4 regions of the Ruegeria sp. BB10 genome follow, and region 1 is predicted to be linked to each of the others. Evidence: riboswitches for the same ligand, from Rfam matches in the RefSeq annotation. Region 1 holds a riboswitch; each other region holds the start of a gene.
What was found. Region 1 has a riboswitch for cobalamin ahead of ACR3EP_RS20235 (DUF1636 family protein). Riboswitches for the same ligand answer to the same signal wherever they lie in the genome.

Region 1 (7,351 bases):
ATCTGTGAGGTCATTGAAACAAATTGGATTGTTGGTGGAAAAATGCGCATCCCTCAGCAGGCCGGGTAAAAGCTTTAATCTTGCCCGGGTCGGTTGGTCGGCGGCCTTAAAAAGCTACCTCTGGCTTCTCGATGTTCTGAACAGAAGCAGGAACACGAAAACGGAACCAATCGAGGTGGTAACGATCCCAACGGGCAGTTCTTGCGGAGCCAGCAAAAGGCGGCTGAGAATATCTGAACCTGTCAGCAAGGCTGCCCCGACAATCGCTGCGGTGGGTAATAGATGCCGGTGCAACGGCCCTGCGATCCCACGGGCGATATGAGGGACCATCAGGCCGACGAAACCGATTACGCCTGCCACCGAGACGAACACAGCTGTTGCAAGGGCCGCGACAAAGAACATGCTGAACCGCAGCCCCTGCACCGGCACGCCCAGCGTTGCAGCTGTCAGGTCTCCGGTCAGCAATGCGTCTAGCCAGCGGGCGCGATAGAGCGCGTAGGCCAGAATAAGCAGCAATCCGGCGCAGACCAGCGGGAACGTCTCCCACCGGGCTAGGCCCAGACCGCCCAGCATCCAGAAGATCACCGAATGCGCGGCGCGGCTGTCGCCTGCGAAGATCAAATAGTTGGTGATGGCAGAGAACAAGAAGGACACGGCCAAACCGGCCAATATCAGTTTCTCGGGTGCGCTGGTGCGCAACCCGTGAACCAGCGCCAGCACGATACCCGACGCTACAAGTCCTCCGCAGAACGCGGCCAGAGGTAAGGTCCAAAAGCCCAGAATATCCCCGGTCACTGTGATGACGAACACGGCACCTGCCGCCGCGCCCGAGGACAGGCCAAACAAAAACGGGTCGGCCAAATCGTTGCGCGTTGTGGTTTGCAAAACCACACCGACAATGCCCAGACCAGCCCCGATAACGGCCGCGAACAAGGCGCGCGGCAGGCGCAGGTCAAAGACGATCCGGTGCAGCGGCGACATCACTCCTTCACTCAGCCCCGTTCCCAGCAGTATAGCCGTGACCGTGTCCGTGACAGGGATGGATGTGGTGCCATAGATGGTGGACATCAGTAAGAGGGCGGCCAATACGGCCGCCCCCAGCACAAGTGTCAGGCCCAGTCGGCCCATATCAGTTGAGGCCTGGATGCATGGCCTGAGCCATTTTCGAAATCGCTTCGATATTTGCCGGTCCGGGGGTCAATTCCTCGTACCGCAAACCGATCCAGCGCTCGTTTTTCACGGCTTCAGTCTGCGACATCACTGGATGTTCCTGCAAAAATTTGAACGTGTCCGCAGCGCCATTGCCTGTCTGATAATCAAGCAGCACAAGGAATTCCGGGTTTGCGGCGGCGACCGCCTCCCACGAGGTTCGACCCCAGCTTGTTTCCATGTCGTGGGTCACGTTTTCACCACCCGCGGCAGCAATCATAGCATCGGGGATGGCGAACTTACCTGCGGTGAATGGCGCGTCCGCCGGGCCGTCCAGCAAGAAAACGCGGGGTTTCGCCAGGTCGGCAGTCTGCGCTTCGATCACTGAGAGTTCGTCTTTCCAGCCCGTGACCAGCGCCTCGGCCTTGTCTTCAACGTGCATGACCTGACCCAGGCGCAGGACGTCATTGAACAGCAGGTCCATGCTGGCTTCGGGGCGATCCTTGTCCAGATGCACACAGCTTTCGGTCAGGATCATGGTCTTGATACCAAAGGGCTCCAGCGTATCCGGAGTCACATCTCCGCCCGGCTTCATGCCGTAATACCAGCCAGCAAAGAACAGGTCGGGTTCCACGGCAACAAGGTTTTCGACAGTTGGGTATTTCGGTGCCAGTTCGGGGATATCACCGCGCAGGGTGTCGAATTCCGGGCTGGTTTTGTACCAGCCGGTGATGCCGGTCAGACCGACGATCTTGTCCTGCAGGCCCAACGCGAAGGCCATATCGGTCATGTTCATGTCATGCACAACCAGACGCTCGGGCTGGGTTTCGAACACCAGCGGCGCTCCGCAGTTGTCGACGGTGACCTCGTGGGCGGACGCGCCGCCTGCCATGGCTGTGACCAGCGCCACGGACCAGATGTGTTTCATTGGGGAAGGTTCCTCGGTTTAGGTTGAGATTGTGGATTTTCGGATATCCAGCGCTGGAATCACGCGGCCTTCGTGGTGAAAGCACAGGTATTCAACGCCAAAAGTATCGCGGACCCGCTCGGGGGTCAGCACTTCGGCCACGGGGCCAAATCCCGTCAGCCGCGTTGATTTCATCAGCGCCACGTGGGTGGCAAATTCCGGGATCATGACAAGATCATGGACAATCATCACAACCGTGATGCCGAGTTCGGCGACCAGAGACAGCATCCGACCCTTGGCATCCGGATCGAGATGGTTGGTTGGCTCATCCAGGAACAACAACGATGGGTTCTGTGCCAGTGCCCGGGCGATATGCGCGCGTTGACGTTCGCCCCCGGACAGTACCGCCATGCGCTTGTCTGCCAGCGCGCCAAGGTCGGTCAGCTCAAGAATTCTGTTCAGTTCTCTGGCATGTTCATTCGCCGAACGGTCGGCCCAGATCGGAATCTGGCCCATGGCAACATAGTCCCGCAACAACAGCCTGCCATCCGGCTGCTCTTGCTGACCCACAACCGCGATCATGCGGGCGCGCTCCATGGCGGGCATATGTTTCAGGCTGCGTTTCTTGACCAATACCTGGCCCAGCACAAGCTCAGCTGCCCCGCACAGAAGGTTTAAAAGCGTGGTTTTCCCCGCCCCATTCGGACCGGCAATTGCCAGTATCGCGCCCTCGGCCAATTCAAACGAGACGCCTTGCAGAAGAACGTCACCATTGAGCGCATAATATTCGAGATCACGCGCAACCAGAAAAGATGAGGTCGTCATGATGGCTCCTCCAATTGAATTCGAGGCAAACGAGAAAGGGTTTTTGCAAATAGTGGTTGCGGCCGGTCCGTCGCGTTGGTCCAACCGTCTGCGACGTTGCGGTACTGATGTGCGAATTCCGCCAGCGCGTTGACATCTTCTGCAGTTTCAATATCGCCGAACAGGTACTGAGCTTTGCCAGCGGCCTGAAATCCGACGGTCGTTGGTCGCGCGCAGCCCGCCATGCAGGTAACGGTGCGCACTGCGAACCCGGTCGGCAACCTGCCGGTCAACGCATTGCGCATGACATCAACAGGCAATGCGCCGGTACAAGTCGAGCAGATCAGAAGGAAATGGTCAGGTGTTTCCGGCATTGTCCGCTCCGCTTGAAGCCAAGCGCGGACAGAAGGTGCCGATCATGTACACACGTTTCAGACGTGCCATCAAAGCCTCCTTCCAGGACGCCCCGCCCCGGGTTGGTTGAACATGTGATGGCAGGTCTCCTGACTTGCGGGTCGATGCTTGGCCATCCTTCCCGGCCCAATGGCCAGTGGATTTTGGCGTCGCTCACCGCTTACAGTTGCGGGGGCAGTCACGGATTTGGCGCCAAAGTGGCGAACCGCACCGTATTCCCTTTTCATCCCTTGGGCGTACCATCGGGAACCATCTGGCCCTTGCTTGTCTTAGACTGGGGGCCATGTCAATCACGATTTGAAACAACAACTTTTCGATCGGAACTCAAACGCTCTGGGTTTCGAAATCTGCCGCATGCGTTTTCGCTGCAAGTGCGGCACCCAGTGTCGCATGGGTCGCGACAGCATACTGTGTTAGAGGTGGCAATTTTTTCCTCATGTTTGAGAATTTAATTTGAAAACAGTCGATTGCCGGTCACGCGCGAGCGTTCGGGCTTCGGCCTGGCTGAGTGACGCGAGCGTTTCTTCTGATGAAAGCCCCTTGGCCCGCGATTTTGACCAGATGCGGCGTGCGGATACCGGGGACCATGGCAACGCCGCTTCTGACAACCACTGTCGCAACGGGGCTGGAAGGCCGTCAAACACATCCATCGGATCGGTTGATCGATGCTTGCGGCGCAAGCTGCATTGCCCGAGGTTACGTCTCATGCTTCGGTTTCCGGATTTTCCACTGGGTCCAAAACCAAGACGAGACGGGATTCACTGGTACCTTCGATTGGAGGCGAGCGATGCACCACCCCTGACGATGGTCGCTCGGGCCAGAGTGTTCCCCGTAGCAGGATCGGAGCGCCGGTCTGAACGGTAAACACAAGCGCGGGATCGTTTCCATCAGTCGAGGTGCCGTATTGTGTTCCAGTGCCACGATAGGTGCAGACCAACCGGGCGGTGACAGCATCGGTATGAAATTTACGGCAAGCATTGGTGGTGACAACATCCAGCCGCAGCCGCAGGAAGTTGGCGTTCATCAGCTCGCAGAACATGTCGGCCAGAGAAGTGATATCATCCTGAAGCCACGCTCTTTCAGTCCCGTTAGGCATACCGGAGATATCGCAGAGTTGCCCCACGGTCGTCTTAACGGCGCTTGGTGGAAGAATGACTCGCCCACTTGGCAAAGCCTTGGGATCAAGTTGGTCAAGCCAGCTTTGCATATCCGGCGGGGTTCGCCGGCGCCAAATCAAAGCGGCACAGTTTGGCTGTGCAAAAGTGCGGATTGCCGCCGGATCATCTGCGAAGTTCACACCGGTGACCTTGTCTTTCACGGGCTTTCTAACGAAGTTCATGCGGCATCCTCTGCCCGGCGCCAAATCGGGAAGGGGTCCGGCAGGTTCGGCAAATTGTCGGGCCCTGACGCCGTAACTGCTGGAATAAGGCAATTGTCCAATCGTGCCTTCAAACTTTGCCAGTCGATCCCGGCACCGATGAAAACGATCTCTTGACGGCGGTCGCCCCACGGCTCTTGCCAGTGGGCCTGCATATAGGCGCGGGCGCTGTCATGTGCGGGGCGTCGCTCTTCGGGAACTGATGCCCACCAGGTGCCGAGTGGTTTGACGCTGGACAATGCACCGGCGAGTGAAAATTCAGCCACCCAGTCCGGGCGTGTCGAAATCCAAAAGTGGCCTTTGGCCCGGATCACCCCTGGCAGATCACCGTTGAGAACGTCCAAAATGCGTTCGGGAACGAACGGAAGTCGCGCCCGGTAAACGTATGACGCAACCCCGTATTCCTCAGTCTCAGGCACATGGCCGGCAAAGCCGTACAGTTCCTTTGCCCACATCGGGTGTTCATGGGCTTGCTCGAAGTTAAACAGGCCGGTGTCCAGGATCTTTTCTGCGGCAACTTCCGAATGGTTGGTCTCGATGATCTCGGCATCTGCATTCAGACTGCGGATGATCTTGCGGGCCGCATCAACTTTTTCTGACCCCGCATCATCAACCTTGTTCAGGATCACTACATCAGAGAATTCTATTTGATCCGTAAGCAAGTGGACCAGAGTTCGCTCGTCTTCCTCTCCCATCGTTTCGCCTCGGTCTCGTAGGAAATCGTGGGACGAGAAATCGTTCAGCAAGTTCACCGCATCGACAACCGTTACCATGGTGTCGAGCCGCGCCACGTCCGACAAGCTGTCGCCCGCTTCATCTCGGAAATCGAAAGTTGCTGCCACAGGCAATGGTTCGGAAATGCCTGTGGATTCAATAAGCAGGTAGTCAAAACGTCCTTCCGCAGCGAGGCGCCGGACTTCCTCCAAAAGATCGTCCCGAAGGGTACAACAGATGCAGCCATTCGACATTTCTACCAGAGTTTCATCCGTCCGGCTGAGTTCGGTATCGGCCCGTACCAGATCGGCGTCGATATTCACCTCGGACATATCGTTGACGATAACCGCGACCCGACGCCCTTCGCGGTTGTTCAGGATTCGGTTCAAAAGGGTGGTCTTGCCCGCCCCTAAGAAGCCGGAAAGGACGGTGACAGGAAGTCGGGTATCTGACATGGGTTGCTCCGAATGGTGCCTTGAGAGTCACGTAACTTACGCAGTTACTAGACGAATGCAACAGTTATTGTTACGTGTGATATCTGTTTGGAGAAGAACGACAAATGAAGCGCAATAGCCGCCTATCCCTCGCCCTGCACACGCTCGGCCACATGGCCGGAGATCCGAATCGTAAGCGTACATCTGCGGATATCGCCGAGCATTCAGGGACGAACCCGGTGGTGGTACGCCGCGTCTTGGGACGGCTTCGTGACGCGGGTCTGTTAACTTCGGAAAAAGGCCACGCAGGAGGGTGGAGTCTAGCACGCGAACCAGACAGCATAACCCTGGCGGATGTGTATCTTGCGTTGGACGAAAGTCTGATCGCCTCTGGCAGAGAAGACCATGCCCCCAAATGTTCAGTGGAACATGCGTTGCACCGTCGCGTTTCGAGTATCATGAAGGAGATCGAGCAAAGCCTAGTCGACCGTCTCGGCGAGACAACCATCTCCGAAGTCAGAGGCAAGTAATACCTGATCAAGTATCGCGGCAAGTTTCTCTTCATTCTCACCACATCGTTTGACGCTATGGGTGCAACATTCCTGCTGTTTAAGGGTTGCACCAACTAGGGTGGGGGTACGTCCTTTGGTAAGGCTCAGCTTAAACTTCGGGCTTGTTGGATCTGCCTCATGACCATAAGACGGGTGGACCGCGTTTCTCACAACCCACCGGGAACATGTTGCAAAGCCCTAGGAGTACACAATGAAATCAATATTGACGGCTGCGTCGATGACCTTGCTTTTCACAACCGCGCTGTACGCCGAGGAAAAGGTCTATGTTTACAATTGGGCTGACTATATCGACGAGTCTCTGCTGCAGAAATTCACCACCGAAACGGGGGTCGAAGTCGTCTACGATAACTTCGATTCCAATGACTTGCTTGAAACCAAAATGCTTGCAGGCAAGTCTGGTTATGACGTTGTGTTTCCCTCGGGCACGTTTTTGCAACGTCAGATAGAAGCCGGTGTCTTCCAACGGCTCGACAAAGCCCAGTTGCCCAACTCGGTTAACCTGTGGGATGCTATCGAGCAACGAACCGCGACCTTCGATCCGGAGAATAGCTACTCAGTTAACTATATGTGGGGTTCAACGGGCATTGCTGTGAATGTCGAAAAAGTTCGCGAGGCGCTTGGTGACGATATCCCACTGGATTCGATGGAGCTGCTGTTTAACCCGGAGTACGTGTCCAAGCTGTCCGATTGTGGCGTGAATTTTCTGGATGCTCCGTCCGAGCTTATCCCCGCTGCCCTGACCTATATCGGAGAGGATCCGAATACGCGCGATCTCGATGTTATCGCCAAAGCTGAACCGGTTCTTAACGCGGTTCGTCCTTACGTCAGGAAATTCAATTCGACAGGCTATATCTCGGACCTTGCGACCGGTGAAGTGTGCGTTTCAATGGCCTGGTCAGGTGATGGCCTGCAAGCCCGAAGCCGGGCCGCCGAATCCGGAAACGGGATTGTAATTGAGTATAGCGCTTTCCGAGAAGGT
Region 2 (7,351 bases), on a different contig from region 1:
ATCAGCATCGAATGGCTGATGTGTGACCCGACCCTGACGGCCACAACCATCGAACCCCGCGCAGATCGCGCCGAACGCATTCGGCGCAACGCTGATACGCTGGGCCAGGACCGATTGAATGTTGTGCACGGCACTGCTCCGGGCTCACTGGGTGGTCTGACCTTGCCGGACGTGGTTTTCATCGGCGGTGGTCTCAGCACCGAACTGATGGAATGGCTGCAAGCCGCCCTACCCAAAGGCACAAGGCTGGTCGCCAACGCGGTGACGTTGGAAAGCGAAGCTTTGCTCGCGCAATGGCAAGACAAACTGGGCGGCGAGCTGTTGCGGATCGAACTGGCACAAGCCTCGGCACTTGGCCCCCGGCGCGGCTGGAAGTCCGCTTATCCGGTGGTGCAGTGGAGCGTCACCCTATGATCGTCGCGGGATTGGGATTCTCATCTACGGCCACGTTGGACAGCCTGCGCGCGGCCTTTGACCGGGCCAGCGACGGGCAGCGCGTGGATGCGCTGGCCACGGTGGCGGACAAAGACGGACATCCTGCGTTGATCGAATTCGCCTCGGCCATCGCACTGCCCTTGCATTTCGTCGCCCCTGCCGATCTGGCAGGGCAGCGCACGCTCACCTGCTCGAACCGCAGCCGCGCCACGTATGGCACCGGCAGCGTGGCCGAAGCATCCGCCCTTGCCGCTGCCGGATCCGGCGCTCGACTGACCTCACCCAGACAAATCTCAGACGACCGGCTGGCCACCTGCGCCATAGCCATCGGAGGACAAACATGACTGTTCATTTCATTGGCGCCGGACCGGGCGCTGCCGACCTGCTGACTCTGCGCGGACGTGATATCATCGCGTCTTGCCCGGTATGCCTTTACGCCGGGTCGCTGGTGCCCGAGGAAATCCTTGGTCACTGTCCCGAGGACGCAAAGATCATAAACACCGCGTCGATGGATCTGGATCAGATCATGGCCGAGATCGAGACCGCACATCAGGCTGGTCAGGATGTGGCGCGCCTGCATTCCGGCGACCTGTCGGTCTGGTCAGCGATGGGTGAACAAATCAGACGGCTGAAAGAGATGGGCATCCCGGTCAGCGTGACGCCGGGCGTGCCGTCCTTTGCTGCTGCGGCGGCTTCACTGGGAACCGAGCTGACCCTGCCTGGACTGGCACAATCCGTGGTGCTGACCCGGACGCCGGGCCGTGCATCCTCGATGCCCGAAGGTGAGACGCTGGAGAATTTTGCCCGCACTGGTGCGACTTTGGCCATTCACCTGTCGATCGGCAATCTGGACAAGGTGATTGCCGATCTGACCCCCGCCTATGGCGCGGACTGCCCGGTGGCCGTGGTGTATCGCGCCAGTTGGCCGGATGAGAGGATCATCCGCGCCACGCTGGACACCTTGAAAGAGGCGCTGGATGAAAGCATCTCGCGCACCGCATTGATCATGGTGGGCCCGGCGCTGGCAGGCGAAGGGTTCGATGAAAGCTGCCTGTATTCAAAGGATTACGACCGTCGCTATCGCCCCCAAAGCGCCGATAGCCCGTGGTCAAGCTGGAGCCACGGTGATGACTAACCCCCCGGGTCTTCTGATTTCTGCCCCGTCCTCGGGAACAGGTAAGACGACGGTCATGCTGGGCCTGTTGCGGGCCTTGGCCGAGGATGGGCTGACCGTGCAACCGTTCAAAAGCGGCCCGGACTATATCGACCCTGCCTTTCATAATGCTGCTGCCGGGCGCTCCTCGTTCAATTTGGACAGTTGGGCTATGGGTGACCCGTTGCTGAGTGCGATTTCGGCGCAGGCTGAGGGTGCGGATATCGTGGTCGCCGAGGGATCGATGGGGCTGTTTGACGGCGTCGCCAAGCCGGGCGAGCTGGGGCACGGGTCCAGCGCCGAAACCGCCCAGCGCATGGGCTGGCCTGTGGTGCTGGTGCTGGATGTGGGCGGTCAGGCGCAATCAGCGGCGGCAACTGCACTGGGGTTTCGGATGTACAACCCCGACCTGCCGTTTGCCGGTGTGATCCTGAACCGTTGCGCAAGCCCCCGGCACGAGCGTCTGACCCGTCTGGGTATGGAGCGCGCCGGTCTGCCGGTTCTGGGCGTTTTGCCCCGGCGCGGTGATCTGACCCTGCCGGAACGCCATCTGGGCCTGATACAGGCGGTCGAGCATCCTGATCTGGAAAGCGCAATTGTCGGCTATGCCGCGTTTCTGCGCGAACATGTGGATCTTGAGGCGTTCAAGGTGGCGGCTTCCTCAGGCCCCAATGGGCCATCGTCAGCCGCGCTACCGCGCCCTCCGGCGCAACGGATTGCGCTGGCCCGCGATGCCGCGTTTTCCTTTACCTATCCGCATTTGCTGGAAGGTTGGCGCGCGGCGGGTGCAGAAATTCTGCCGTTTTCACCTCTGGCGAACGAGGCACCTGCTGCCGATGCCGATCTGGTCTGGCTGCCCGGTGGCTATCCGGAATTGCATGCGGGCACACTGGCTGCCGCCGACACGTTCCAGACCGGACTGCGCAAACACGCTGAATCCAAACCCGTGCATGGAGAATGCGGTGGATACATGGCGCTGGGTCAGGCCTTGATCGACAAAGAGGGCGAGCGACATCAGATGGCAGGCCTGCTGCGGCTGGTGACCTCGTATGAAAAGCGCAAGTTCAATCTGGGGTATCGGCGCGCAGAATTGCTGGCCCCGATGCCCGGTTTTGCAGCCGACACGGCTCTGCGGGGGCATGAATTCCATTATTCTTCGATCGTAGAACAGCCGGACGCACCGCTGGCGCGGGTGTTTGATGCTGAAGGTGCTGAAGGGCCGCAAACAGGTTCGGTGCGCGGGAACGTCACCGGTACGTTCTTTCACCTGATCGCCGAGGCCTCGGCATGAGCGGTTTCGTATCCTTCATAGGTTCCGGCCCCGGCGATCCTGATCTTTTGACCCTGAAAGCAGTCGACCGGATGCAAAAAGCAGATGCGGTGCTGTTTGATGACCTCAGCAGCGGCCCGATCCTAAGTCATGCGCATGACGATGCAGATCTGGTGGGCGTGGGCAAACGGGCCGGGCGACCCTCACCCAAGCAGGATCACGTAAGCCGCCTGTTGGTGGATTACGCCAAGACCGGTGCTCGCGTGGTGCGATTGAAATCTGGTGATGGCGGGTTGTTCGGCAGACTGGAGGAAGAACTGGTTGCCCTGCGTGCGGCCGGGATCGAATATGAAATCATCCCTGGCATCCCCTCGGCGGTTGCGGCGGCGGCGGCAGCAGGAATACCCCTGACACGACGCCTGACTGCGCGGCGGGTGCAATTTGTCACTGGCCACGATGTCAGTGGTAAACTGCCCGAAGATCTGAACCTGCCCGCGCTGGCCGATCCGGATGCAACGACTGTGGTGTTCATGGGCAAACGGACCTTTCCCCTGTTGGTAAATGCGCTGCATGAGCATGGCCTGCCGCTGGAAACACCAGCCCTGATAGCCGAATCCGTATCGACTCCCGACCAGAGCCTGCACCGTGCAACAATTGGCGCGCTGTCGCAAAAGCTGGAGGCCGAGATCGGCACAGCCCCGGCGCTGATCCTGTATGGCCCGTTGGCAGAGTTCGACAATGTTTGAGTTGTCTCTAATCGGAATTGGCACTGGCAACCCGGATCACGTGACCTTGCAAGGGGCAAATGCCATCCGCGATGCAGACCTGATCCTGATCCCGCACAAGGGCGAGAACAAGGCTGATCTGGCCGGGTTGCGCGAAGAGATCATTGCAGCTGTGACTGACACTCCGCCGCAGATCGCCTATTTCGACATTCCCAAGCGTCGGGCCGATGATGGTTATCTGCGCGGGGTCGACGAATGGCATGATGCCATTGCAGTGCGCTGGCACGAGGCGATTGCGGCCCACCCGAATGCGCGACAAGTGGCGCTGCTGATCTGGGGCGACCCGTCGCTTTATGACAGCTCGTTGCGAATCGCGTCGCGGCTGGACCCTGAGCTCACGACACGGGTGATCCCAGGCATCACCGCGCTGCAGGCATTGACGGCCGCCCACGCCATCCCGATCAATGATCTGGGCGCGCCTTATGTTGTGACCACGGGACGGCGGATCAGGGATGAAGGCTGGCCGGCAAATGCCTCGAAAGTAGCAGTAATGCTGGATGGCGAGTGTTCGTTTCAAACCCTGGACATGGCCGATTATGACATCTGGTGGGGTGCCTATGTCGGCATGAAAGAGGAAATCCTGATCAAAGGCGCTTTGACCGATGTGGCGCAGGAGATTCTGGACACCCGCGCCAAGGCACGTGCCGATCATGGCTGGATCATGGATATCTATTTGCTGAAAAAGCGCGTGATCTGACCTAAAAGGTCGCAAATGACGATTGCACCAGCGGCACCATAGAGGCTAAATGAACGCGTCTGGTCCTGCCGGAGACATCCGGATGCTAAGAGGGAATGTGGTGCGACTGCCATGGCAGCCAAATCCACAGCCGCCCCCGCGACTGTAAGCGGAGAGCCCCTGTTCAACCAGCCACTCCTGTTCTCAGGGGGAAGGCGAACAGAGGCATCGACCCGCAAGCCAGGAGACCTGCCAGGCGACAATTGAAACACCGGCCGTCGGGTGCGGCGGCAAAGGAGAATAAAAGATGGCAACACAAACGCAAACAGCATCCGCCTCGCGCGCTGGTATCCTTCCGGTCATGTTCGCGGTGGTACTGGGTCTGGGTATCATCACCCTGACCGGTCACGTACAGGCCGCGGCGCTGCATGACGCAGCACACGACGTGCGCCACGCGACCGGCTTCCCCTGCCACTAAGTCCATGTTCAGTCGTATACTGACCAGCGCGTTGTTCGCTGGTGCTGCAGCGGGGCTGATAGCCGCCTTGCTGCAGTTGGTCTTTGTACAACCTGTTTTGCTGCACGCAGAGCTGTACGAATCCGGTGAGTTGGTGCACTTCGGGGCCGAGGCCGTTTCGGCGCATCCCGAATTGCCGGGCATGTTTTCGGAACTGACCCGCGACGCGCTGAGCGTCATTTTCACCATGCTGACCTATACCGGTTACGCGCTGCTGATGGTTGCCCTGATGTCCGTGGCCGAAGGCCAGGGCCACACGATTGATGGCCGCACCGGCGTGCTGTGGGGTCTGGCTGGGTTCATCGCCTTTCATCTAGCGCCTGGCTTTACCCTGGCACCAGAGGTGCCTGGTGTAGCGGCGGCTGACGTCTATGCCCGACAGGTCTGGTGGTTTGCCACTGTTGGTGCCGCGCTTGTTGCGCTGTGGTTGATTGCGTTTGGCGGCAACCTGATCAGCTATGTGATCGCAGCAGCCCTGTTGCTGGCACCCCATCTGATCGGTGCGCCCGAACCGGATGTGTTCACCGGCCCCGTCCCGACCGAGATCGGCGCTCTGTTTGCCGCTCGCGCCTTTGGCATCGGTCTGGTGGCCTGGGTTCTGGTCGGTGCCTTTGCCGGGTATTTCTGGCAAAGCGAAGGCAAACGCGTCGAAGCAGCGGCCTGATCCTCTCATATAATGACGCGCCGGGTTCTGCCCGGCGCGTTTCTTTTTGCCCTAAAGGAAAGAAAAAATGGCACGCTCACTTGCCCTTTTTGCAATCGGCCTTGTGTTCGGTGGTGGTGCTGGTTTTGTGCTGGCGGCAGCCAATGGCGTCACGTTTGACGGCCACGATCATGGCGATCCGTCCCATCACGGCGGCGCGCATGCCGAAGCGATGGCCCATGACCATTCGACCACGGTAAACCTGCCCGCAGGGGCGGACGCCCCCAGCGTTGCAATCGCGCTGACCCAGGACCCGATGGCCGGGTGGAACCTGCACGTCATGCCGCAGAATTTCCGGTTTGCCCCAGAAAACGCGTCAACAGCCGACGTAGACGGCGAAGGCCACGCGCATGTTTACATCAATGGCGAGAAACTGGCCCGGCTCTACGGCAACTGGATACACATCCCCGACCTTCCGAAGGGAGAGGTCGAGGTTTCGGTTTCGCTGAACGCAAACAGCCACAGCGCACTGACGGTCGACAACGTACCGGTCAGCGCTGCCGTGACCGTTCAGGTCGATTAAAGCGCCGGTATCCGCGCGCGCAAACACATCCGAAGTCGCCCGCAGGGTCGGGCGTCTTCGATCCAACCTGCGGGACTGTCCAAATAGGCTTTGCAGGTCGCGACGATGTCTTCGGCATCGGTAACGATATCGACCCCCGAAAACACGTAAGACGCCCGTCCTGCGGCCTGCAATGCCAATGCGGTCGGCTCAGCGCAGCCACTGAAACAGGCGTGATCCGAGATGACGACCCGGCCATTCAGCCCTGCACGCACCAGCGCGTCATCCACGGCCTGCCTCTCGGCCACTCGGTCACGCGTTCCCGCACAACTGCTGCAAATCAATAGGCGTATCGGGTCCACGTGTGGCCTCGTGTTTGATGGTTTGCATGTTTCTGCGGCTTTCTAGACGTCGGCGCAATCCTGAATACGCACGGAAATGTGCGTGCGCGGAACTCGGATTTCTGGCATCACTCAGACAGTCACATTGAACGAGGCACCGTCATGCGCACGCTTTTGGGTTTGCTCTGTCTTCTCGCCCTGCCTGTCCGGGCCGAGGAACCATTGTCGGGTTGGGCAGTGTATCCAACCGTCAAAAGCTATGAAGAACTGGTCGCGGATACGAAGGCTGCGGTGAAGGAAAACGGGTTGATCGTGGTCACGCAGGCTGGTCCGACCAAGGCGGCTGCGGCCCGTGGCATCACTATACCCGGCAATCTGGTGATCGGTGCCTTCAACAACGACTATGCCGTGCGCGTTCTGGAAACCTCTGTCAGTGCAATGATCGAAGCGCCGATTCGTTTTTACGTGACCGAAAACGACGACGGCACCGCCACCCTGTCCTACAAAACGCCCAGCTTTGTCTTTGCCCCCTATGTGTACGACGGCGGAGAGCCTTTGCGCGATATTGCCCAAGAACTTGACACAAAGTTTCAGTCAGTGGCGGAATCCGCAGCCAAATAGTCACACTGACGTGAACCTGCTTGCGTCTGGCTACGTCCTCCGCAATCTGCTGAGCAACGAAAACTTCGGAGCATAACGAATGCAGGACCTCTCCCCCCGCGCGGCTGACCTTTTGGCCCAAAGACTATACGAGGCCGGATGCCGCCACGCTTTTGGCATGCCAGGCGGAGAGGTTCTGACGCTGGTGGATGCTCTGGAACAGGTTGGGATCACCTTTCACCTGACCAAACACGAAAACGCGGCCGGCTTCATGGCAGAGGCTGTCCACCACCGTGATGGCGCACCTGCCATTCTGGTGGCCACTCTGGGCCCCGGCGCGATGAATGGGATCAACGTTGTTGCCAACGC
Region 3 (7,351 bases), on a different contig from region 1:
TCCTCGCTGATTTTCAGACAGCTCACTGTTTGAGCTGCGAGCGTGCATCTGGTCAGCACCGCGTTGTCGCTTAGTGGAATCAAATAAGTCGCCTCTGGTCGTTCGACTTTCCTGATACCCATCGACGCCATTGATGGCGTCAACCAGTTCAGCACCGACCACGTGGCCGTCGACGAACTGATCATCAGGCAACAGGCCACCAACACCGGCCAGATCATCGCCCTCGCTTCCGAGTGTGCTTTGTTCGCGCTCTGCCTCAGCAGGTGTTTCCTCACCCGCAGAAGATACCCTTCCGTATCGGTCTTGATTATAGCTAGCGCGCTTTCGGCAGTGGCTTTCAAATCGCTCCTGAAGCTCTTCAATTGAGAATCTATCAAGGCGGCGTTCTCTGTTCTGATCCGCTCCATATCCTCGTTCAGTTTCTCGCTCAGACGTTGTTTCGGCACGCCAGTCTTCATGAAAATCTCTCCTTTCAGCCGAAACCGCTCTTGGGTATCGGGGTCTTTGACGGTCAGATAGTTTTTCCCGCACGGGGCACCTCGAAGCCAACATCTGTCAGAACGGCAATCATCTCAGCTCGATCGTTGATCAGGCCCACGGAAATCTGGTCGCTGATCCAGACATGGAGCCCGTCGCGCCCGGCTGAACGGTCCGGGGCCTCCAACACCGACTTGACCTCCGCCGCCCGATCCACATCCATGGGATCGGCCCAGCCGTGGGTCATATTCATCAGGTCGCGCAGACTGTCGAAGGCACGCTCATAGCCGGGCGGAGCGATGTTGAGACTGCGCCCGCTGTGCAGCTCCATACGCGGTGTGCAGAAATGCAGCTCAACACGATCTTCGTGAGTGTGTCGCACCCAAAGGCAGGCGTAACGATCGAAATCAAGGCTGGCAAAAGCGATCTCCTCGAAACGATCAATCACCTCCTGCTGCTGTTCTTCGGTCGGGGCGTCTTCGCGAGCAAAGCTTACAACGCCGGCGCGGTAGGTCCATTTGTGCGGGCAGGCATTGATTAGGTCGATCATGCCACGGGATCGCCGCGCACGATTTCAGGCAAGGGCTCGCGGGTCACGGACATGGGCCGCCCCGAGGCATCGCGCATCAGGTCGCGGTTGTCGTCATAGGCAAGCACCGTGCGGGCGGTCAGATACTGGACAGGACCCACGCCGCTGCCTTGGCCGTTGGGGAAAAATTTGATCAGCATCAGGACGGCCTCCTGTGCTGAGCGACAATTTCCGCCAACCGCCGTTCGATGCCCACCAAGGCCGCCGCCACACGCAGGGCATCAACCTCTCTGGCTGAGCCCGCGCGGGTTGCGGTGTTAAGCCAACGAGAAATCTGGTTGAGGTTCCCGCCGTAGCGGGACACAGCCAGAATAAGCGCCGGATCGACATGGGGCGGGGGTTTGCGCCGCTTCGGAGCCGCACCGGTGGCAAGCTGCCGAAGCATGGCAGACATCGACAGCCCGCGATCCGCCGCCGCCTGTCGGATCAGCACCTTTTCATCGGAGGAGCAATAAAAGAACACCGCTTCTTGCTTCTCTGAAGAGACCGCGCCCTGCGCGGTCTGGTTGGGGTTCGAAGGGGAGGCTTGCCGCCCCTCGCAAGGTCCCGGTTCGCAGGTCGCAGACCTAGAACTGGGTCGCCTTGCTCTTTGCTCAGACTGCATGGTGAAGCTCATGCTTTGATGATGTTAACAAGGTCCAGCGTTCGGTGATGAGCCAGTTTCGCCACATTGGCCAATCATCTTTGTTGGCCGGAGGGAACCTCCTAGGAAGCCAGTAGCCGCGTTCGCCGTTTACAACGGTTTCCGGAAGAACCCGATCGATCCATCTTGCAAACATTCGTTCGGTGAACTGCTCCCATTGGCGGCAACCGAAAGATTGGCGCGAAACGAAGACGGCTCGCGAAACGCCCTCGCGCGCCGAGCCGGATGGTCCTCCATTCGGCAGATCCGGTTCAAGCGCGGGGCTTTGTTCTGTAGATTGTTCTATCGTCATATAGGAAAGATCACCCATGCACCTTTTGTCTGTTACAGGTGAACCCTTTCGCCCTCCTGAAAGGCTCACCGATGCATCCTTTTCTTCGAGCGAAACGGGATGATTTTTGCCGGAGCACGAAGGTCATATTCTGTGTGATTACCGGCCCCGCGCCCTTCCGAACGGAACAGCCAGCCGAACTCGACAAGCTGCTTCAGGCAGCGTTTGATGGTAGCGAGCGACATACCCGCCAAGAACTCGTTCAGAGTCTTTAGCGAAGGGTTCAACTGCCCCGTCTTGTCATTGGCAAATTGAACGGAGAGCGCAGAGGCAACTGCTTTCGTTGATGAATTGAGGTCTGCACACTGTAAAACAGCCTTCAGCCATTCAAAGCGATTGAGCTTAGGCATGTGCGCCTCCCGCGATTGCGGTGGCACACGATAACGTGCTACGCTTTGCTGGAAGCGATGAGGCTTTGAAAATTTGGGCTCCGATCACAGTTGCCGCTGTGACGGGTCTTTTCTTTGTTGCGTTTAGACAGTACAATTCCGCATTTGAAACATTCGCGATCTGTTCGCAGTATGTCCCGGGGCAAATTGAAACACTAACCCGATGTTTTTCATTGCTTTTTAACCGGATTGCAAATCCGTGTACACCGGTTCGATTCCGGTACTCGCCTCCACTTCTTTGATTATCTAACAAGTTTTCAAATGCGCGCAGTCTGCGCTATTCGGCCTGACCTCTCTGTGGGATAACTTCATAACCCGGCTCCTCCGGTTCATCATCGTGCATCTCGGTCGGGAAACCGGGCGCCGTGATATCCAGCCCGGTCGCGTCCTCCAACCGCTTGATAATATTCGGTGACAGTTCGCGTTCACCATAGCGGGCGATACCGTCGTCGAAGATGCGGATCATTACCGGGTTGATTTCCAAGGGCACTCCGGCGCGGTCTGCGACGTCTTGGAACAGTCCGATGTCCTTTTTGACAAGGTCCATGGTGAAAGAGATATCGCGGGACCCGTTCAGAATGACTTGGCTTTCCGTTTCATGCACGAATGAAGTGCCCGACGAAATCTTTATCGCCTCATAAGTGGTATTCAAATCCATCCCGGCCGCTTTGGCCGTTACCAGCGCTTCGGCACAGGTGATCAGGTTGGCGGTCGCCAGATAGTTGGTCAGAACTTTTAGGACCGAGGCTGAGCCCAACTCCCCCGTGTGCAGCACGCGCCGCCCCATCGTGGTTAAAAACGGCAGAATCCGCTCAAAGGTTTCGCGATCACATCCGGCGAAAATCGAGATATTGCCAGTAGCCGCCCGGTGGCACCCGCCCGAAACCGGGCAATCCACCGCCGCACCTCCACGCTCGATCACCATGGCGCCCAGTCGTTTAACCTCGGCTTCGTCGGTGGTCGACATCTCCATCCAGATCTTGCCCGGCCCGACCTCGGGCAGCATATCTTGCATCACTGCGTCCGAGGCCGCCGGGGACGGCAGGCAGGTTATAACGGCATCGCAGTCCCGCATCATCTGCGTCGGGCTTTCCGCGGCTTCGGCTCCCTTGGCCACAAACTCGGCCACCAAATCGGGGTTAAGGTCGTGAACCGTCAGGTCAATCCCGTTGCGCAGAAGCGAGCCGGACAGTTTGCCGCCCACATTTCCTAAACCGATAAATCCGACTTTCATGTTTCCCTCCTGACGGTCGTATTCGGGCCGAGTATCAGTGTTGTCTGTTAGAAACGAAAATGATTAATAATGCCAATTATGGTCAAAATAATTTGGTGATATATGGATCGCCTTCCAAACCCCACATGGTTGCGCAGCTTTGAAACCGCCGCGCGGCATCTGAATTTCACCACCACAGCAAAAGAGCTGGGCCTGACGCAGACGGCGGTCTCGTTGCATATCCGGTCGCTTGAGGCCGAGCTTGGGCAAAAGTTGTTCACCCGGAATGCCCGCCGGTTGGAACTGACTGAGCTGGGGCAGTCTTATTCGTTGACTCTGCGGCGTGCGCTTGGCGACATCGCCCTGTCCACCAACAGCCTGTTCGGCCCTGCCTCGCGCCAGACCCTGACAATCCGTGCGGCGATATCGACGGCCACCTATTGGGTCGCGGCGGAACTGCCCGACTTTACCGCTCGCCACCCCGAGATCCCCGTACGCCTTGTCTCGCACATCTGGAATGACAGCGTGGCCCCCGGCGATGTGGATGTGGAAATCCGGCTGGGTTATGGCGATTGGCCCGGCGTTCAGTCCGAAAAGCTGACAGATGAAAAGCTGGTACCGGTATGCCGGGCCGGGGACTCGCCCGCGACCCTGAACGTACTGTGGCAAGGCCCTCTGATTCATATCCTTGGATACGAAGATAACTGGGCGCGGTACTTTCAGGCCAACGGGCTCTCGCTTCCGGACCAGCCGCCCCGACATTCTGTGGACACCTCGGTCGCAGCACTGCAACTTGTGATGGCCGGGGCGGGCTATGCAACGGTTCTGGAACGGTTCGCCAGGAATGCGATCCGGCAGGCTGCGCCGATTGCAATTGCGGGCCCTGCGATTCCCTTTGCCCAGTCGCATTACCTGATCAGTACACAAGGCTCTGCGCAACCGACCGCTGCGGCAGGGTTGTTTTGCGCCTGGCTGCGGGAACGGCTGTCCATGCATGCCGCAGATTGACACAGGCTGGTCGCTTTTTTGGTTTGAACGATTTCACCATGCGCCTCGTGCTTGACAAGCCCCCTGCCCGTGCCGCATGTCGCATGCGTTGGTGTCCATCTTCGGATGGATGAAAAGGGAATGCGTCAGCGGGCAACCGTCAAACGCAGCCGCCCCCGCGACCGTGACCGGAGAGGGTGCCCAATGCCACTGGCCCGCAAGGCCGGGAAGGCGGGACATCTGCCGGGGCAAACGCCCCGACATCCGCAAGCCGGGAGACCTGCCAGCGCCCGAAGTTGAAACCGGACGGGGTGATCCGGTGTCGGGTCCATGTGCAGACGTGGCCCGCATGAAACCCCGTCCCCTGCAAAGAGGATTTGGGGGGATGAGAGACGTGACCGAGACTGCACCAGTCGAGCTGCTGGTCTGCACGACCTGTCGGCGTGGCCTGCCGATTGAAGACGATGCGCAACGTCCAGGTGCCCTGCTGCACAAGGCACTGGAAGACGCAGATTTGCCCGAAGGTATCGTGCTGAAGCCGGTCGAGTGCCTGTCAAATTGCGATCAGGGTTGTTCCATAGTGCTGCGCGGCGGACCGACCCGCTGGACCTTTGTGTACGAAAACCTGAACGAAATCGACCATGTCGACACCATCGTCGAAGGCGTCTCCAAGTATCTCGCCGCCGAAGACGGTCTGGTCAAATGGCGCGAACGTCCCGAACATTTCCGCAAAAACTGTGCGGCCCGCATTCCCCCGATTGGAGCCCTGAAATGAGCAACCTCGAAAAACTCCCCGTCACTGTGATCACCGGCTTTCTGGGCTCGGGCAAAACCACGCTGGTCAAACATCTAATGCAGAACCCGCAGGGCAAGCGTCTGGCCGTTGTCGTCAATGAGTTCGGCGATGTTGGCGTCGATGGCGATATCCTGAAGTCCTGCGCCATTCCCGATTGCCCCGCAGAAAACATCATGGAATTGGCCAATGGTTGCATCTGTTGCACCGTGGCCGATGATTTCATCCCGACCATCGAAGCCCTAATGGCGCTGGAACCGCGCCCTGACCACATCCTGATCGAAACCTCGGGCTTGGCCCTGCCCAAGCCGCTGCTGAAAGCCTTTGACTGGCCCGATATCCGTTCGAAAATCACCGTGGACGGCGTGATCGCTCTGGCCGATGCCGAGGCTGTCGCCGCCGGTCGCTTCGCCCCGAATGTCGAGGCTGTGGACGCCCAGCGCCTGGCCGATGACTCGATCGACCACGAAACACCCCTGTCCGAGGTTTTCGAGGATCAAATTTCCTGCGCCGACATCATCCTGCTGACCAAGCCCGATCTGGCTGGCCCGGAAGGCGTTGCCAAAGCCAAAGAGGTCATCGCGGCCGAAGCTCCGCGTCCCCTGCCCGTCGTTGAGGTCGCGGAGGGGGCTGTAGATGTCCGCGTTGTTCTGGGCCTTGAGGCAGCGGTCGAAGATGACATGGATGCCCGCCCCTCGCATCACGACGGTCACCACGATCATGAACATGACGATTTCGAAAGCATTATCGTCGAGTTGCCGGAACAGACCGATCCGGCAGCACTGGTTGCCAATATCGAACGCTTGGCAAATGAGCTGAACATCCTGCGGGTCAAAGGTTACGCCGCTGTCCAGGGCAAACCGATGCGCTTGTTGGTGCAGGCGGTTGGCGCACGCGTGCGACATCAGTACGACCGCCCATGGGAACCCGGCGAAGAGCGCCGCTCGCGTCTGGTGGTGATTGCCGAACATGACGACATCAAAGAGGCCGCGATCCGCGAGATCCTCGTGGGTGTGACCGAGGCCGCCGAGTAAGCCATGCACGTCGTCTTCCGCGAAAGCCACGGGCTCGAGGAAACCGAGACCCCGACCGATCTGGGCCAAAGCCCGGCGGATCTGGTGGTGCTGTCCTTTTCGGACAGCGACCTCGGAGCTTTCGCGGCAGGCTGGCATCGCGGTGGCGGAGCTGAGGGGCGGATGCCCACGATGCGGTTGGCCAATCTGACGGCGCTGAAACACCCTCTGTCCGTCGATACCTACGTCGAACAAACTCTGGAAGGTGCGAAAGGCATTCTGATCCGCCTGATCGGCGGCGTGCCTTATTGGTCCTATGGCCTGCAGCAGGTTCTGGCGCTGGCGCAAGACAAGGGCATCGCGCTGGCTGTCCTGCCAGCGGATGGGCGCGAAGATACGCGGTTGGACGACTTTTCCACCCTACCCGTGTCAACTCTGCGGCGGCTGGCGCATCTGTGCGATACCGGCGGCGAAGTTGCAGCGCAGGCCGCGCTGGCACAAATGGCGCTGGCGGCGGGGCTTTATGCAGGCCCTGTGATGGGGGCCAAAACCATCCCCGAGTGCGGCGCCTGGTGCCCTGACCGTGGCGTGATCCCAGTGGAAAAGGCGTTCACGGGCGATGCAAAACGCATTCTCGTGAGTTTCTACCGCGCTTACCTGACCTCTGCGGACACCGCCCCGGTCGCGGCCCTGATCCGTAACCTACGCGCGCGCGGGTTCGAGGCTGTGGGCCTGTTCGCGCCGTCGTTGAAAGCCCCAACCGCCGCCGAATGGTTGCGCGGAAACATCGTAGCAATGCAGCCGTCGGCCATCATCAACGCCACTTCATTCTCGGGCAAGGGCGCGTCTGGCACATCTCCGCTGGACGCGGCTAATGTCCCTGTGTTTCAGGTCGCTTTGTCAACTGCACGTCGCA
Region 4 (7,351 bases), on a different contig from region 1:
ATTTGGTTCTACTGCCGCAATGCGCAGGCTTTCTGAAAGAACACGACATTCGCGGCCGTGTCAGCCCCGACAACGCGCGCGCCGCGCGTGAGGTCTCGGAGCAAGGTGATTTGCATTCTGCGGCACTGGCCAGTGAGCTGGCGGGCGAAATCTATGGGCTGAACGTGCTGGCCCGTCACATCGAAGATCAGGACAACAACACCACGCGGTTCCTGGTGATGTCGCGGCAGGCGGACATGTCCCGACGCGGCCCGCATGGCATGATCACCAGTTTCGTGTTTCAGGTGCGCAACATTCCGGCTGCGCTGTACAAAGCGATGGGCGGGTTTGCCACCAACGGTATCAACATGACAAAGCTGGAAAGCTATATGGTCGACGGGTCATTCACCGCGACCCAGTTTTATGCCGATATCGTCGGACACCCCGAAGACCGCAACGTGCAGCTGGCCATGGAAGAGCTGGAGCATTTCACCACCAATGTCGAAGTACTGGGCGTCTATCCCGCAGCGCATTCGCGCGGGTAAGCGCCTGGTTTCATTTAACTGTGTAGGCTTTGCACACAGCCCCTTCGTGTGATCTGTAATCGATAAACCCCATTGCGGCGTAATAGGCCAAACCTTCGGCGTTACTTGCCGCAATGGTGGCGTCGATGGCGGGAATGCCCTGCTCTTTGGCAACCTTCAATGTCGCCTGAAACAAGGCCCGCCCCACCCCGCAACGCGCGGCCGAGGGTCGAATGTGGGTACCGATGATTCCCCAGCCGACTTGTACTCCGTAAGGATTGGCTGCGACCGCCCGTTTCATGGACTGGAACCCCAAAAGTCGGGTTTCGCTGAGTGCCAAGACACATGTCAACTGATCCGGGTGCCCGACATAGTTCGTCAGTACAAAGCCCGGGTCACTCGGTCTTCTGCGTTTTCCGGCAGCAGTAATTTCATGCAACACGTCTGAAATGCCTTGGACGTCGTCCAAACCGGCCTGTCGGATGATCAGATTGTCCATTTGCCTCCTGTCAGGAACCGTGCAGATGGCGTTCTTCCATCTCGCGCGCGAACTCGCTGAGCCGCAGTTGGAATTGTCGTCGGAACCGCGACTGGCCCAGTCTCAGTGACTGAAGCAACAACCGGGCCGGCAGCGTTTTCGCCGCCAGCGCCATCTCGACACTCAAGCGGGTGCGGCGCTGCGACAAGGCCAGAAACTCAACAGTTGTTGTCCCGTTCATGCCCTTGCTTGCTGCCTGAAACCGCATCAAAGCAGGCGGGTCGCATTCAGCCATCTCAATCGCAACATGGCGGGGCTTGCCACGCAGGTTGAACTCGGTTTCCCACTGCGTACCGGGCACAACACCCATATGACCCGACATGCGCCTTACTTCGATCCCCCGGCGCATGGCCATGCGTTCGAACCGCTCAAAGTCAGCGACCATTTCGAACACCGCATTGATCGGGGCTTCGATATCTTCGCGTGCTGTAAACTGCATGATGGTTCGTGGGTCTCTTGTCTATTGGCCTAGTATTTTGTCAGTCCAGCGTATCCGCAAGCCAGTTTTGCAGCAGGAAATGCGCAATGGCCCCCTTGCGAGCTGGCAGCAGGACCGGGTGTTCTCCGGCAAAGGCCTGCATCATCTCGGGCTTGCTGACCCACATTGCATCTTCGATTTCCACCGGATCAATGGTGATCTCGCGCGACAACGCCTCACCCGCGCAACCAAACATCAGCGAGGCCGGGAATGGCCAGGGTTGGCTGGATAGATAGCTGACCGGGCCAACCGGCACGCCTGCCTCTTCCATCACCTCACGTCGAACCGCTGCCTCAAGCGTTTCTCCGGGCTCGACAAATCCAGCCAGCAGGGAATACATCCCCTCGGGCCAGCCCGGTGACCGCCCCATCAATACCGAATCCCCATGGGTGATCAGCATTATGACCACCGGATCGGTGCGCGGAAAATGCTGCCCACCGCATTCGGCGCAACTGCGCTGCCATCCAGCTTGGGATACTTCGCTGGGTGCACCACAACGGGCACAGAACCGATGCGTTTCGTGCCAGCCAATAACGGCCTTGGCGGCCGCAGCCAATTCCGCATCGCGGGCAGACAGTCGGGTCATGATCCGGCGCAACTCAGCAAAGACATGGCCTGTTGGCAGGTCCGGGTGCTGCTGTTCCGACGGGTCGATAAAGGCACCGACCTGCGACATGTCCAGCCCCTCGGGGGACCAGCCCGAGATATCCAGCGCAAAAACCGGATCACCGTCTGAAAGTCCCAGAAATACAGGTTCTTCAATACTGCCGCCCGGGCCGTTTTGTACCAGTCCGTGGGTTATGGGAATCAACCCCAAGCGGTCCAGTGCTTCCCCCTGAACCAGCGGCTTACCACGCCACAGCAACAGGCAGGTCGCTTGCGGATGCGCGCGCACCTGCGCCAAATGGTCTGCATTCCCTCGAATATGCGCCGCGCGATCAAGGCCCGAGCTGCCAAATGTCACCAGTTCCGCGTGTTTCATAGGAATTCCCTTGGGTCGTCGGCACAGGGCTGCCACGGCTGCCCTTTTGTTGCAATGCCAATGTTGCAATGCCAATTCGCACCACCCGAAAACTTGAAGCCGTCAATTGACTAAAAGCACGCTATGCAAGTTGCATTTAGTATACTTTTTGGAGAAAATGATTAGCATATAACCGCCAGAAGTAGAAATTTGACACATCCCCTTCTCCCGTCCCGCGCGCCACTGAAGATACGGGTTCTGGCAACATCCGATCTGCATATGAATCTATGCGGCTTCGATTATTATTCGGACACCCCCGCCCCCTCAATCGGCTTTACCCGCACCGCCAGCCTGATCCGCGCAGCCAGGTCCGAGGCCGAAGCGCAGGGTGCTCTGGTGGTTCTGTGCGACAACGGAGATTCACTGCAAGGCACGCCACTGGGGGAATGGGCGGTTCAATCCGAAAATGCACCGCACATCCTGATGCAAGCATTTTCCGAGCTGGGTTATGACGCAATCGGGCTCGGAAATCATGATTTCGGCTTTGGACTGGAAACGCTGGACCGTGTGATTGCAGATACTGCGTGCCCAGTGATTTGCAGCAATGCACACCGACAAGACGCCCCCTCCTGCTGGCAAGATCATGCGATTTTGAATCGAGAAATAAAATATTATGATCAACATGTTACGCTGAAAATTGGTGCGTTCTCAGTCCTGCCACCGCAGACAGCCAAATGGGAAGCACACCTGCTACAAGGCAAGGTCGTCATCGAAGATATCCTGACTTGCGCCGCACAAAAAGTGACGAATCTGAAAGCGCAGGGTTGCGATTTGATCCTTGCGTTGGCGCATACAGGGATAGGGTCGGCCGAACCGGAAACGGGTTTGGAAAATGCCGTCATCCCGCTGGCCGGTATCGAAGGAATTGATGCGCTGATTGCCGGGCATTCACATCTGACACTGCCCGGAAACACACATGACGGGATTGAGCACGTCGATGCAAATCGGGGTCTGGTTCACGGAAAGCCGGTGGTCATGCCCGGTGCGTCCGGGTCATTTCTGGGGGTGATCGACCTGACATTGGACAGGGCGGGAAATGGCCATTGGACCGTTCAGGATCATCGCGTCAGTCTGCGTTCGATATGCCCAACCAAACCCGACGGCTCACCCAAGCTTATCCAGGAAGACCCTGTTTTGGCGCGCCTTTTCGCCCGGGGCCATTCGGAAACCCGGCGGCGCACGGCGCAACCCGTTGGCCAGACCGATCAGCATTTGCACAGCTATTTCAGTTTTTGCGCCCCGGACAGAGGTTTGATTCTGACCGCCGCGGCCCAGGCAGCAGCCCTGCGGCCCTATCTGCAGGACACGTCATTTGCGGATTTTCCTGTTCTGTCCGCGACCGCGCCTTCAAAGTTCGGGGGGCGTGCCGGCCCCCGGTTTTTCACCGACGTCCCGCCCGGCCAGATATGCCTGCGCCATGTCAACGACATGTATGCGTTTCCCAATGAGCTGCAGGCGGCAGTTGTCACCGGAGAGCAGATCAGCTACTGGCTTGAGATGTCTGCAGGCGTGTTCAACCAGATTACGCCGGGACATCAGACCACATTGGTCGACATCAACAGGGCGGGGCATAATTTTGATATTATACAGGGACTTACTTATCAATTTGATCTCTCTCAGCCGGCTCGGTTCGACGCTGGCGGTCACTTGATCGACCCCGTCAACCGGCGCATTCGCAACATTCGCTTTGACGGTCAACCGATGGCGGCCGATCAACGGTTCGTCGTCGCGCTGAACAGTTACCGTGCCAATGGCGGGGGTCACTTTCCCTTTGTTGATCAGGCCGAGCCCATCGCGCTGCCGAACCTGCCTGTTCAGCGCGTCTTGCAGGACTATCTGTCCGGCGCGCTGCCGCAAGATCCCTTGCAGTATGCGCCCTATCCTTTTGGCTTTGCCTCGATGCAGGGCGCGACTGCGCTATTAAGAACCGGCCCGAAGGCACAAACCCACATTGCCGAGCTTGAAGAATATGACCCCCACGTCGTCGGAGAAGACGATGAGGGCTTTTTGCTGATCCGTTTGACGCTCTGACGGGTTGTGTTTCCTGCGCCCGTTGCCTATATCAGACCCCGAGAGGTTGGCGCGGGCGAGCGCCTCGCCAACCTGGTCAGGTCCGGAAGGAAGCAGCCACAACGAGCCCCGCTTGGGTCGATGTCCAACCTCTCACTTAAACTTCCGACATTGAATTGTTGCGAACAGGCCTAGGCAATCAACCGTGGCCAGACAGCCGAATTGCGCCGGGCAAAGGCACCGATATGGCCAACCTCGGACAGTCCGAACTCGGCCGGAGACAACAAATGGCGGCGTGCGTTGGGCCCGTACAGATCAGCCAGCCGCCAGACCGCGTTCTTTGGAACCAGATCGTCATCCTCAAAGCTGAACAGATCCACTGGTGTGTCTGACTGTGCCCAGCGGGCCTCGGGCAAGGACACGCCGATTTCGGGCAGGTAGTTGCGCGGCGCAGTACACCAGCGGCGCCACTGCCAATAGACGCTGGCAGGCAGGTTCGATCCGAATCCTAGTGCCTTGCCCGGCAGGTAACCCAGCGCTTTTACGGCCAGGGGCGCGTGTCCGTACCAAAACAGCAAAGCCAACGCCCGATAAGGCCAGGGATGGTCCGACACAGTCACCGGCCCGGCGCAGACGCAGATCATACGGTCGATCTGATCAATATCGGGTTGAATCGGCCCCAGCATACCGCCGACGGAATGGCCGATGCTCCAGTGCTGCGCGTCGGGGTATCGCCTGCGCATCTCGGCCCGAGCCGCAGGCATGTCGATCAGCGCCCAATCCGCCATCGTGGCCTGAGCTGACTTCAATGGCCTGCTCTGCGAATGACCGAAATCGCTGTAATCATAGGTCAGACAGGCAATGCCATGTTCCGCAGCCAACCAGCGTGCGAAATGCTGATAATAGTCGCGCGGCACCCCGGTGGCGCTGTGGATCACCACTGCGATCCCAGATTCCGCCACCGGCAGGTACAACCGAGCCGACAGTTGGGTCGAACCAGAAGGAAACTGAAAATCCTCGGTTAAAACAGCTTGTGCGGTATCCAGCATGGCGCCCTCAATCTGAACCGATTAGTTCACCACCCCAAACGGCATCTTTTGCCACCCTAAGTCAATCCTGTTTCCGCATGACCACGCGTCCACTTTGCCCCACCAAAAGGCGGCTTGACTCAGGTCACCCCTACCCGCTAGCGATTGGGTGATGGTTCTCGTCCCCGGTCCCCGGGGCGGGATGAAAAGGGAACACGGTGCGGTTCTGCCCGGAATACCGGAACGAACCAAGGCCGCGACTGCCCCCGCAACTGTAAGCGGTGAGCAATGCCGAAACACCACTGGCCGCAAGGCTGGGAAGGTCGGCAACGCAACGACCCGCAAGTCAGGAGACCTGCCATCGAACAAGAAACCGAAACTCGGAAGGGGTGTCCGGGCAGGTCGTCAGCACGCTGCCACACCTGATCCATGCCCCCGTTCCACGCGCGGAGGGCGCAATATGATCTGGAAGACAAAGACACACCAATTTACCGCAACCGTTTGCCAACGCACAGGAAAAACCTGTCCGGCGCTGGCACAGATGGCGCGCGCGATCGTGCAGGCGATGGACGCGGTCGTTCCTGCGACGACGCCTGATTTTGAGTTCGACGGCAGCACTGAGCTGGCTTATTGCACGCAAGGATGCAGCGCACGGTTTCGCGCACAAAAAGACCTGATCCGGGTCTTTTGTGGAACAAGCGAGGATGCGCCCCTCGAGTCGCTGGATGCTTACGCAGATATGATGTTCGGCCAGGATGTGACCATGCGCCCCGCAGGCATGCTAACCACCCCCCCCTGCGCCATGCTTGAGGTCACAGCGATCCCGCCCAACCCGGTGGCACAGGCAGAGCGGCAGGTGGCGCTCTGATCTAGCCGCGCGTCCGCCCAAGGGCTGCCCATTCCATTTGGCCGTCGGTCTCGACGGCGCAGGACCGCACCGCCCGCAAACGGGCCAACGCTGTCTCGGGGTCTTCGCCATGCTCGACCATAAGGCGCAGCACGATCATCCCGGACCGGCCACAGCCGCCCCGGCAATGCACCAGCACCCGCCCCCCGCAGGACAGGATATCAGTCGCCGCAGGGCTGACACTGCCCCACGCCGCGTCAACCTCAGGAGGCGGCGTACCGAAATCCGCAACCGGCAGATGCACCCATGCGATATTGAGTGCGTGCAGGTCTTCGCCAAGCCCGCTTGCGCCCTCTTGCAGTATTTCGACCTCGGTGGTCATCGAGATCACAAGATCCGGCTGCCAGTCGCGGATCATTCCCAAGTCCCGCGTATACCCGCCACCGCGCCCCGGAAGGGGCGACAAGGCAACGGTGCCGTTTCCAATCTGAACTGAATGAAGTGCGAACTGGCTCACTACGGACCCTCCCTAATACTCGCTTCTAAGGCGTGCAAATTGTGCTGCAAACCGAAATTCACCCAAGCCTGCTGTGGACGCGGGCGGCAGGGGTCTCTACGCTGCATCGGAACCCGAATCCGACAGAGCAGATATGAACGACACGCCCAGCCCCGCCTATCAGGTTCTTGCCCGCAAATACCGCCCGGAAACCTTTGCCGATCTCGTCGGTCAAGACGCAATGGTGCGCACGCTGAAAAATGCGTTCGAGGCCGACCGGATCGCGCAGGCTTTCATCATGACCGGCATTCGCGGCACCGGCAAAACCACCACGGCACGGATCATAGCCAAGGGCATGAACTGCATCGGCCCCGATGGTGAAGGCAAGCCAACGACTGAGCCCTGCGGCCAATGCGAACATTGCGTGGCC

Region 2: it holds a riboswitch for cobalamin, as region 1 does, so the genes downstream of both, ACR3EP_RS08055 (CbtB domain-containing protein) here and ACR3EP_RS20235 (DUF1636 family protein) in region 1, are expected to answer to the same signal.
Region 3: it holds a riboswitch for cobalamin, as region 1 does, so the genes downstream of both, ACR3EP_RS07985 (DUF1636 family protein) here and ACR3EP_RS20235 (DUF1636 family protein) in region 1, are expected to answer to the same signal.
Region 4: it holds a riboswitch for cobalamin, as region 1 does, so the genes downstream of both, ACR3EP_RS12325 (hypothetical protein) here and ACR3EP_RS20235 (DUF1636 family protein) in region 1, are expected to answer to the same signal.

What each region holds. Positions count from the first base shown of each region.
Region 1 is NZ_JBQFIW010000002.1:266,265-273,615, reverse strand. Features, by position in the region: gene ACR3EP_RS20250 (FecCD family ABC transporter permease) at 115-1,128, opposite strand; gene ACR3EP_RS20245 (ABC transporter substrate-binding protein) at 1,130-2,077, opposite strand; gene ACR3EP_RS20240 (ABC transporter ATP-binding protein) at 2,096-2,881, opposite strand; gene ACR3EP_RS20235 (DUF1636 family protein) at 2,878-3,234, opposite strand; cobalamin riboswitch at 3,337-3,543, opposite strand; gene ACR3EP_RS20230 (DUF6525 family protein) at 3,709-3,981, opposite strand; gene ACR3EP_RS20225 (DUF1826 domain-containing protein) at 3,978-4,592, opposite strand; gene ACR3EP_RS20220 (GTP-binding protein) at 4,610-5,821, opposite strand; gene ACR3EP_RS20215 (RrF2 family transcriptional regulator) at 5,926-6,330, shown strand; gene ACR3EP_RS20210 (polyamine ABC transporter substrate-binding protein) at 6,563-7,351, shown strand, end outside.
Region 2 is NZ_JBQFIW010000001.1:1,581,369-1,588,719, forward strand. Features, by position in the region: gene cbiE (precorrin-6y C5,15-methyltransferase (decarboxylating) subunit CbiE) at 1-414, shown strand, start outside; gene ACR3EP_RS08030 (cobalamin biosynthesis protein) at 411-779, shown strand; gene cobM (precorrin-4 C(11)-methyltransferase) at 776-1,570, shown strand; gene ACR3EP_RS08040 (cobyrinic acid a,c-diamide synthase CobB) at 1,563-2,879, shown strand; gene cobA (uroporphyrinogen-III C-methyltransferase) at 2,876-3,604, shown strand; gene cobF (precorrin-6A synthase (deacetylating)) at 3,597-4,340, shown strand; cobalamin riboswitch at 4,384-4,590, shown strand; gene ACR3EP_RS08055 (CbtB domain-containing protein) at 4,627-4,797, shown strand; gene ACR3EP_RS08060 (CbtA family protein) at 4,802-5,500, shown strand; gene ACR3EP_RS08065 (hypothetical protein) at 5,568-6,062, shown strand; gene ACR3EP_RS08070 (DUF1636 family protein) at 6,059-6,403, opposite strand; gene ACR3EP_RS08075 (DUF302 domain-containing protein) at 6,545-7,003, shown strand; gene ACR3EP_RS08080 (thiamine pyrophosphate-binding protein) at 7,083-7,351, shown strand, end outside.
Region 3 is NZ_JBQFIW010000001.1:1,566,871-1,574,221, forward strand. Features, by position in the region: gene ACR3EP_RS07940 (hypothetical protein) at 1-458, opposite strand, end outside; gene ACR3EP_RS07945 (relaxase/mobilization nuclease domain-containing protein) at 512-1,027, opposite strand; gene ACR3EP_RS07950 (hypothetical protein) at 1,024-1,206, opposite strand; gene ACR3EP_RS07955 (plasmid mobilization protein) at 1,206-1,529, opposite strand; gene ACR3EP_RS07960 (hypothetical protein) at 1,660-2,019, opposite strand; gene ACR3EP_RS07965 (helix-turn-helix domain-containing protein) at 2,067-2,390, opposite strand; tRNA gene ACR3EP_RS07970 (tRNA-Ser) at 2,571-2,662, shown strand; gene ACR3EP_RS07975 (NAD(P)-dependent oxidoreductase) at 2,707-3,663, opposite strand; gene ACR3EP_RS07980 (LysR substrate-binding domain-containing protein) at 3,766-4,650, shown strand; cobalamin riboswitch at 4,723-4,931, shown strand; gene ACR3EP_RS07985 (DUF1636 family protein) at 5,015-5,404, shown strand; gene cobW (cobalamin biosynthesis protein CobW) at 5,401-6,456, shown strand; gene cobN (cobaltochelatase subunit CobN) at 6,460-7,351, shown strand, end outside.
Region 4 is NZ_JBQFIW010000001.1:2,376,797-2,384,147, forward strand. Features, by position in the region: gene ACR3EP_RS12290 (prephenate dehydratase) at 1-524, shown strand, start outside; gene ACR3EP_RS12295 (N-acetyltransferase family protein) at 535-1,002, opposite strand; gene ACR3EP_RS12300 (SRPBCC family protein) at 1,013-1,480, opposite strand; gene nudC (NAD(+) diphosphatase) at 1,521-2,501, opposite strand; gene ACR3EP_RS12310 (bifunctional 2',3'-cyclic-nucleotide 2'-phosphodiesterase/3'-nucleotidase) at 2,691-4,571, shown strand; RNA gene ffs (signal recognition particle sRNA small type) at 4,611-4,709, shown strand; gene ACR3EP_RS12320 (alpha/beta hydrolase family protein) at 4,742-5,599, opposite strand; cobalamin riboswitch at 5,735-5,955, shown strand; gene ACR3EP_RS12325 (hypothetical protein) at 6,039-6,446, shown strand; gene ACR3EP_RS12330 (protein-tyrosine phosphatase family protein) at 6,448-6,942, opposite strand; gene ACR3EP_RS12335 (DNA polymerase III subunit gamma/tau) at 7,076-7,351, shown strand, end outside.